Regions from separate parts of the Bacillus sp. GB_SG_008 genome, predicted to be linked through region 2. Evidence: riboswitches for the same ligand, from Rfam matches in the RefSeq annotation. Region 2 holds a riboswitch; the other holds the start of a gene.

Region 1 (3,838 bases), on a different contig from region 2:
CACTGCTGGGAGTTTCACTTTATTTTATTATTTTATTTTTGTACCAGTTCTTCTTGTTCATTCTTATTATGATTCGGAAGTGGAAATACATTACCGATCATTGCAGCTCCAATCATTGGTAACAATAAATTAATTGGGAAGAACATGAGTAATAATAATGTCATAGCGATTGGTTTTCGTACTGCATAGCTTGAAATAGCTGTCGTTACAATAGCTACACAAGCAACTGGATCTAATGACGGTATGAGAGTTGCTATAGCATAGCCAATACTTGCACCAGAAAATACAATTGGAAAAATATGTCCGCCACGCCAACCTGTAGTTAAACAAACCGCGGTTATACACAACTTTAAAATCCCTGAAAGAGCCAGTATCCCAAATGATATTCCTGTCCATTCATTTACTAAGTCTTTTAATTGGTGTTCTCCTGAAAACAGTGTATACGGAAGTATAGTTCCTGCAATCCCTAAAAGGATACCACCTATAATCGCTAATGTTAGCTTATATTCTTGAAAAGGATGTACTATTTTTTCTAATATATGTTCGAATTGGAAATAACAGTATCCCACCCCAACACCTATAAAAATAAGAGGGAGAAAGGCAATCCATTCATGGAGTGCAAAAGATCCTTCTCCGAAATTAACAATAAAGGATCCTCGATTATCGAACTGACTGAGAAATAAATAAACAGTAAAACCAGCAAAAGTAGTAGCGAGATATACAATAGTCTTTTTCCCTTTAAAATTTTCAGTGAGTTGTGTATCCTCATGTTCTCTTGGAGCTAAATAACCGAATAGTGGTGCATTAAAAATAACACTTAAAGCAGCGCCAATCCCAAATTCTGTTAGTTCGTGCATTCCTTTTAAAGTAAATTTAAAGCGATCACCAACCCACGTACAAAGCCCACCTATAATCCCAACAAGTGCTGCTTCCGGTCCTAAGCTTGCGCCAAATACTAAAACAATAATAGCTGTTAACGTAGCTTTATGCACAAAATGGTACTCGATTCTACCTGTTTTCTGATATTCAGCCATGGTCTCTGGCATTAAACGAGGATATGTACCGAAATACTTCTGTGTCAGTCCGACAAGAACACCACCAATTACTGTTACACAAATTGTGTAATAAGAGGGTGATCCTAATTCTTTAGGTAAATATTCCCAAATAAACTGGATTCCAACATTTGTGATAACTAAAAATAACCAGACTATAGCACCAACTATAGCACCTAGAAATATACCGTACATGATGAGTAAATAGTGCATGTTTCTCCTAGTAGCCATTTTTTATGCCTCCTTTATGTTACATCCTATTATGAAAAAGTTAGAGATTCTGATACGAAAATAATTGGATAACTCATTCAATATGAATATTATCTTTTTTAAAGAGCTACTTATTCAAAGTATATTACAAAAATCAGCATCATTATTGTATGAAACCCTGAACTAGTCATAATTTTAATCATGTTTATACATATATTTTGATGCTTGCTAAAATTAAGTATAACTCTTTAATTTTACATAGTAAGTAAAGTTTTTGAAACGTTTTTTTTGTTTTTAGTATAGAATATCAATGTTTTTTTAATATAATTTAAAGTTTGAGAATGAACAAACGGATTGTTGTTATTTTTACAAAGATTCAGAAAAATAATTGACACTAGGAAATATTTGCTATAAAATCAACGGTAATTGCATAAGTCTTATCAAGAATAGGTGGAGGGACCGGGCCCTACGAAACCTTGGCAACAGCCGTAAAACGGAATTGTGCCAAATCCTGCAGGTATTTCCTGAACGATAAGAAAGGCGACATGTCGAGCGTTTATCTAAGCTGCTTCTTTCTTATTTAGGAAAGAAGCAGCTTTTTTTATGTTAAGAAAGAAAGGGGATTGAGGAATGAGTGATACAAGGGGAAAAGGCACAATTTGTGTACAAGGTGGTTATACGCCGAAAAATGGTGAACCGCGTGTTTTGCCGCTTTATCAAAGTACGACGTATAAATACGATACATCTGACGATTTAGCAGCTCTTTTTAATTTAGAGGCAGAAGGTTATATTTATACCCGTATTGGTAACCCAACGCTTGCGGCGTTTGAGCAGAAACTGACGGAGTTAGAAGGCGGAGTTGGTGCGGTTGCAACTGCATCTGGGCAGGCTGCAATTATGTTAGCGGTATTAAATATTTGCGGCAGCGGCGATCACCTACTTTGCTCATCAACAGTATACGGCGGTACATTTAATCTATTTGCAGTTAGTCTGCGGAAACTTGGCATTGAGGTTACCTTCTTTAATCCAAATTTAGCCGCTGATGAAATTGTTGCTCTCGCAAATGAGAAAACAAAGCTTGTGTATGCAGAATCGCTTGGAAATCCAGCGATGAATGTTCTTAATTTTAAAGAGCTTTCTGATGCAGCAAAAGAGCTTGAGGTGCCATTTATCGTCGACAATACGTTAGCGACGCCGTATTTATGTCATGCATTTGAACATGGTGCAAACATTGTCGTTCATTCTACAACGAAATATATTGATGGTCATGCAAGTTCACTTGGCGGTATTGTCATTGATGGCGGTAATTTCGATTGGAGCAAGTTTCCTGAATTTGTTGAACCAGATCCAAGTTATCATGGTGTGAGTTACGTCCAAAGATTTGGGCAGGCGGCATACATTGTGAAAGCTCGTGTACAGTTATTAAGAGACTATGGAAATTGTATGAGTCCATTCAATGCGTATGTAAGCAATATTGGCTTAGAAACATTGCATCTTCGTATGGAGCGTCATAGTCAAAATGCACTAGCTGTTGCACAGTGGCTATCTCAGCATGAACGCGTTGAGTGGGTCAATTATCCAGGACTTCAAGGTAATGAAAATTATGCATTGGCACAAAAATATTTACCGAAAGGTGCGAGCGGTGTTTTAACGTTTGGAGTAAAAGGCGGTATTGAATCCGCTAAGCAGTTTATTGCAAATGTGAAGCTCGCAGCATTGGTGACGCACGTGGCAGATGCAAGAACTTGTGTGATTCATCCTGCAAGCACGACGCATCGTCAGCTTACTGAAGAGCAGCAGCATCTGGCCGGTGTAACGCCTGATTTAATTCGGTTATCGGTTGGTATTGAAGATGCGGCGGATATTATTGCTGATTTAGCAGAAGCCCTTTCTGGAGGAAAACAGTATGCCGATCATCGTTGCTAAAGATTTACCCGCTCGTAAAGTATTACAAAATGAAAATATTTTCGTGATGACGAAAGAACGAGCAGAAACACAAGATATCCGTGCTTTGAAGATTGCTATTTTAAATTTAATGCCAACAAAGCAAGAAACTGAAACGCAGTTGCTTCGTTTAATTGGAAATACACCGCTTCAGCTCGATGTACATTTACTGCATATGGAATCTCATACATCAAGAAATGTGGCGCAGGAGCATTTAACAAGCTTCTATAAAACATTTCGGGATATTGAAGGGGAAAAATTTGACGGACTGATTATTACTGGCGCTCCGGTTGAAACACTTCCTTTTGAAGAGGTAGATTATTGGGAAGAATTGAAGCAAATTATGGACTATTCGAAGAAGCATGTTACATCGACGCTTCACGTTTGTTGGGGGGCACAAGCGGGGTTGTATTATCACTATGGTGTTCCGAAACATCCGCTTCAGCAAAAGATGTTTGGTGTGTTTGAGCATGAAGTGAAGCAGGAGCATGTGAAATTGTTACGCGGTTTTGATGAAAGCTTTTTTGCACCGCATTCTCGTCATACAGAAGTCCGTGCATCGGATATTCAAAAAGTGCAGGAACTTGATATGTTAGCGACATCTGAAGAAGCTGGTGTTCATCTCGTTATGA
Region 2 (4,975 bases):
GAATTGGATACGAAATGGGAAAAGCCTTTGCAAAAGAAGGCGCAACTGTAATGATTACAGATCGTTTAGAGAACAAGGCACAAGAGGCGGCGAAACAATTACAGAACGAAGGATATAAAGTATTTGGAATGCAATGTGATGTGACAGTAGAACAAGAGATTATACAAGCTATTTCTGAAACAGTTGCACGTTTTGGTTCACTTGATATATTAATTAATAACGCAGGTATGCAATATGTTTCTCCAATTGAAGATTTTCCAACTGAAAAATTTGAAATGCTTATTAAGATTATGCAAATTGCACCGTTTGTTGCGATAAAACATGCTTTTCCTATTATGAAAAAACAAAAATACGGACGCATCATTAATATAGCTTCTATTAATGGTCTTGTTGGTTTTGCTGGCAAATCTGCATATAACAGTGCCAAACACGGGGTAATTGGGCTCACAAAAGTAGCAGCATTAGAAGGTGCCGAGTGTAATATTACAGTAAATGCACTTTGTCCCGGCTACGTTGATACGCCTCTTGTTCGCAACCAACTTCAAGATTTAGCGATAACAAGAGATGTCCCGCTTGAACATGTATTAGAGGATGTCATTTACCCGCTTGTACCACAAAAAAGATTGCTTAGCGTGGAGGAAATTTCAGACTACGCCTTATTTTTAGCAAGTGAGAAAGCAAAAGGCATTACAGGACAAGCTGTTGTCATTGATGGTGGTTATACCGCACAGTAAAGTTCAGCAAATTTTTTCTTCTATTTAAATATATACAAAAATGGATTGTGCCTTTACCACACAATCCGTTTTCATCACATATTTTATCCCGCTACTTTTGGGCAGTAAGACCCCCACGAAAGCGAAGAAGATAGGCGGGGCTCTTACTGCCCCTAAGAACCCGGTTGATTCAACTAACTATCAGTGGGGGATGAAGTCCCCCACACTGATGAAAGTTTCACTTTATTTTGGAGCTTCATATCTTTGCATCTGCTTTGGTAACTTCTCAATCGCGACAATAACGCTATCTAACTTACTTTCAATTCTATGCAGTAAGTATAGCGTAACAACAATTGGAAAGCCAACATTGCCAATAACCGATATCCATTCCTCCATAGTCTCTCCTCCCTTCTTATTATAAGTAAGAGAGACTCCAAAAAAGTGGTAAATAAAAACAAGCTAAATCATTTTTGTTTTTCCGAATATCTTTGCGATTTTCACTTTATAATCCCTTTGCACCTCTAATAAAACAATACTTTTCTAAACATCTTCAATTGTAGTTAATGCCTTATATTCAACAATAGTCGGCAACTTCGTTTAATTCAAAAGAGCGATGGAATCTCCCTTCCAACTAATAGAACGAGGTACTGCTATGCTTATACTCACGCTTTTACTTCCTTCCCCAAAACAATAGAATCAAATAATATATGGAACAAACGAGCATCTGCATTTTCTGTTTTATGTAGAAGTAATTTTCTTCCTAACCGTAATGCATGCCTTTTTGCTTGTAATCGTGTTTCTTTATGAGAAATCTCATCTAAATCTGCAACATGCGCTAATCCAATTGTACGGCGAATGACCTCACATCCTGCAAATCCAACTGCATCAATGAAAATATTGTTCAGTACAATTGGTAGCCATTGCTTTTCTCTCGTATACGGTTCTACGCCTTCGAGCATCCATAACCTTGTAAATGTTTCTACGAAAACACTCCATGTTTGCTCAATATGATAAAATAATACGCTGCGTTTGTTTTCTTCACGCGACAGTGCATTTAATAATAAATTCGCAATAAATTGACCTAGATCAAACCCTAACGGACCAAATGTCGCAAATTCTGGATCAATCACTTTCGTTTCTGAAGATGATGAAAATATACTTCCAGTATGTAAATCACCGTGAATTAATGCTTCTTTTCGCGTCAAAAATTTATACTTACACTGCGCTACTTGTAGCTTCAAATTTTTATCACACCAAAGTTCGTCAACAACATCTTGTAATTCTTCTTCATACTCATTTGTTTCATAGTTTGCAAATGGATCAGTAAATACAAGATTCTCTGTAATTTTACATAAATCAGGGTTTACAAACTGACTATCTAGCACTCTTTTTTCTTCTGCTTGTAATCCAAAATCGGATGTGTAAAAAAGAACATGAGCTAAAAAACGCCCGATATGTTTGGATAATAGTGGATAGTCTTCCCCGTTTATCAATCCTTTTCTCGTTATCGTTAAAGCTGATAAATCTTCTATAGCACTAATCGCTAATGTTTCATCGTGCCCATATACTTTCGGTACATACTCTGGTACGTATTTTGCAAAAATTTGCAATGCATCACTTTCAATGGTTGCACGGCGTAAAGATAGCGGCCAACTTTCTCCTACTACCTTTGCGTATGGAAGAGCTTGCTTAAGAATCAATCCCTTCTTCCCATCACGTAAACGAAACACATAATTTAAATTCCCATCACCAATTTCTTCACAAGTGACAACTGCCTTTTCTGAAAAATAACCATGTTCTTTCGCATATGTAACGGCTGTTTCTTCTGTTAATTGTTTGTATCCCATTTTGATTCCCCCTAAATGTATTCGGGTTTTTCATCATAAAAAAACCCCTTTCGATGACGAAAGAGGTTTGAAGATTCACTTCTCCCCTCTTATCTATCAGAAAGTTTTTCTTTCTGTTGGAATTAGCACCGTGCCTTACTAGGCGCGAACTGTGCGCCCCATTTCACAATGGTATTACGGTCGGTTGCTGGGTTTCATCGGGCCAAATCCCTCCACCTGCTCTTGATAAGAGTATATAGTTGTCTGAATTTTTCAGTTTCTGTTGTTGACTATACCAAGAATAAAAATTACTTGTCAATACTTTTTTACTTATACAATTCTGAACGGCGATCAAAAAAAACAGGAATCCCTTTACGAACTTCAGCAACCTTCTTTACATCTAACGTTCCATGCAAAATCATTTCTGTTTCATCTGCCTCATTGACGACTTCTCCCCAAGGATCAATAATAAGCGAATGCCCTGCAAATACATTATTTAGATCACGTCCGGCACGATTGCACGCTACAACATAACATTGATTTTCAATTGCCCTTGCTTGAAGTAATAACCGCCAATGCGCTAAGCGAACAAGTGGCCACTCTGCTACAACAAATAATACCGTTGACCCGTGTGCAGCATGAACACGTATCCATTCTGGAAAACGAATATCATAGCAAATTGTTCCTGCGCACGGTATATCCTCTAATAGAAAATGCCCAGTTTCATTTCCAGCAATTAAATATTTATGCTCATCCATCAGTTGAAACAAATGAACTTTACTATATTCAGCCACAATTTCTCCGCTTCGATTACTAATATACATTGTATTTGTAACACCTTTCTCTGTTTGCTTAGCAATCGATCCTCCAACAATATTTACACAATTTTGCTTACTCCACTTCGATAATAGTTGTTTCGTGTATTCCCCATCTGGATCAGCAATTTCAGCAAGTCGACCTAAGTCATAACCTGTTGTCCATAGCTCTGGTAATACAATAACATCTGGCTTTTCCTTCATTGCTTCGTTTATTTTTTTCTCAGCGTGTTCTATATTTTTCTCTACATCACCAAAAGTGATATCCATTTGAATACAAGCAATTTTCATTGATTTCTCCCTACTCCCTTTTATTTTTTTCCTTTACAAAAAGTTGAAAAGATTATATCATTTGTCACTATAATTGCAACAATTTTCAAAAGAGGTGGAAAGTATGAAACATTTTCAACCTTCTGAGGTATTAACATCACTACCAACACAATTTTTTGCTACGCTTGTCACAAAAGTCAACAAAGCCGTGCAAGCTGGTCATGATGTTATTAACTTAGGACAAGGAAATCCAGATCAGCCAACGCCAGCGCATATCGTAGCAGCGCTACAGCGTGCAGCAGAACAACCAATTCATCATAAATATCCGCCATTTCGCGGGCATGAAAGCTTAAAAGAAGCTGTCGCTACGTTTTATGAGCGTGAATACGATGTACAGTTAAATCCCAAAACCGAAGTAGCTGTTTTATTTGGCGGAAAAGCTGGATTAGTTGAATTACCGCTTTGTTTTACAAATCCAGGCGATACAATTCTCGTTCCTGATCCTGGCTATCCAGATTATTTATCAGGTGTTGCCTTAGCGAAAGCAGAACTTGCAACAATGCCATTATTAGCAGAAAATCATTTTTTACCTGATTATACAAAGATTGATAAACAAACTGCTGAACAAGCAAAATTAATGTTTTTAAACTATCCGAACAATCCAACAGGAGCCATTGCAACAACAAAATTCTTCGAGGAAACTATATCGTTTGCAAACAAACATGACATTTTAGTTTGTCATGATTTCGCGTATGGTGCCATTGGTTTTGATACTAAAAAGCCAATTAGTTTCTTACAAGTTGATGGAGCAAAAGATGTTGGCATTGAAATTTATACGTTATCAAAAACATATAATATGGCAGGATGGCGCATTGCATTTGCCGTTGGTAATGAAAGTGTCATCGAAACGATCAACTTATTACAAGATCATATGTACGTCAGTATTTTTGGTGCCGTGCAAGAAGCTGCTTGCGAAGCTTTATTAAGTCCGCAAACTTGCGTAGATGAACTAGTAGAACGCTATGAATCTCGAAGAAATGCTTTCATTACAGCTTGTCGTTCTATCGGCTGGAATGCAGTTGCACCAAAAGGCTCTTTTTTCGCATGGCTTCCTGTTCCAGATGGATATACGTCAGAGCAATTTGCTGATGTACTATTAACACAAGCACACGTTGCCGTCGCACCGGGTATCGGATTTGGTGAACACGGAGAAGGTTATATTCGCGTTGGTTTATTACATACAGAAGAACGCCTTCGAGAAGCAGTTCACAGAATCCATCAATTAAAAATTTTCAAAAAAATATTGACAACGTAAAAATTCTCTGTCAAAATTCAGTTATCAAAAAAATTA

Evidence for each region. A riboswitch is a leader RNA that binds a small molecule or an ion and turns the genes downstream of it on or off. The one in region 2 is predicted to bind S-adenosylmethionine.
Region 1: linked by a shared signal. The riboswitch ahead of ACTDJC_RS05410 (bifunctional O-acetylhomoserine aminocarboxypropyltransferase/cysteine synthase) and the one ahead of mtnK (S-methyl-5-thioribose kinase) in region 2 are both predicted to bind S-adenosylmethionine.

Annotation. Positions count from the first base shown of each region.
Region 1 covers NZ_JBPZSK010000002.1:77,189-81,026, forward strand. Annotated here, with positions in the region: gene ACTDJC_RS05405 (chloride channel protein) at 33-1,283, opposite strand; SAM riboswitch class I at 1,697-1,800, shown strand; gene ACTDJC_RS05410 (bifunctional O-acetylhomoserine aminocarboxypropyltransferase/cysteine synthase) at 1,893-3,188, shown strand; gene metA (homoserine O-acetyltransferase MetA) at 3,169-3,838, shown strand, end outside.
Region 2 covers NZ_JBPZSK010000001.1:704,481-709,455, reverse strand. Annotated here, with positions in the region: gene ACTDJC_RS03635 (3-hydroxybutyrate dehydrogenase) at 1-734, shown strand, start outside; gene ACTDJC_RS03630 (YvrJ family protein) at 957-1,109, opposite strand; gene mtnK (S-methyl-5-thioribose kinase) at 1,376-2,560, opposite strand; SAM riboswitch class I at 2,647-2,792, opposite strand; gene ACTDJC_RS03620 (carbon-nitrogen family hydrolase) at 2,866-3,645, opposite strand; gene ACTDJC_RS03615 (pyridoxal phosphate-dependent aminotransferase) at 3,749-4,939, shown strand.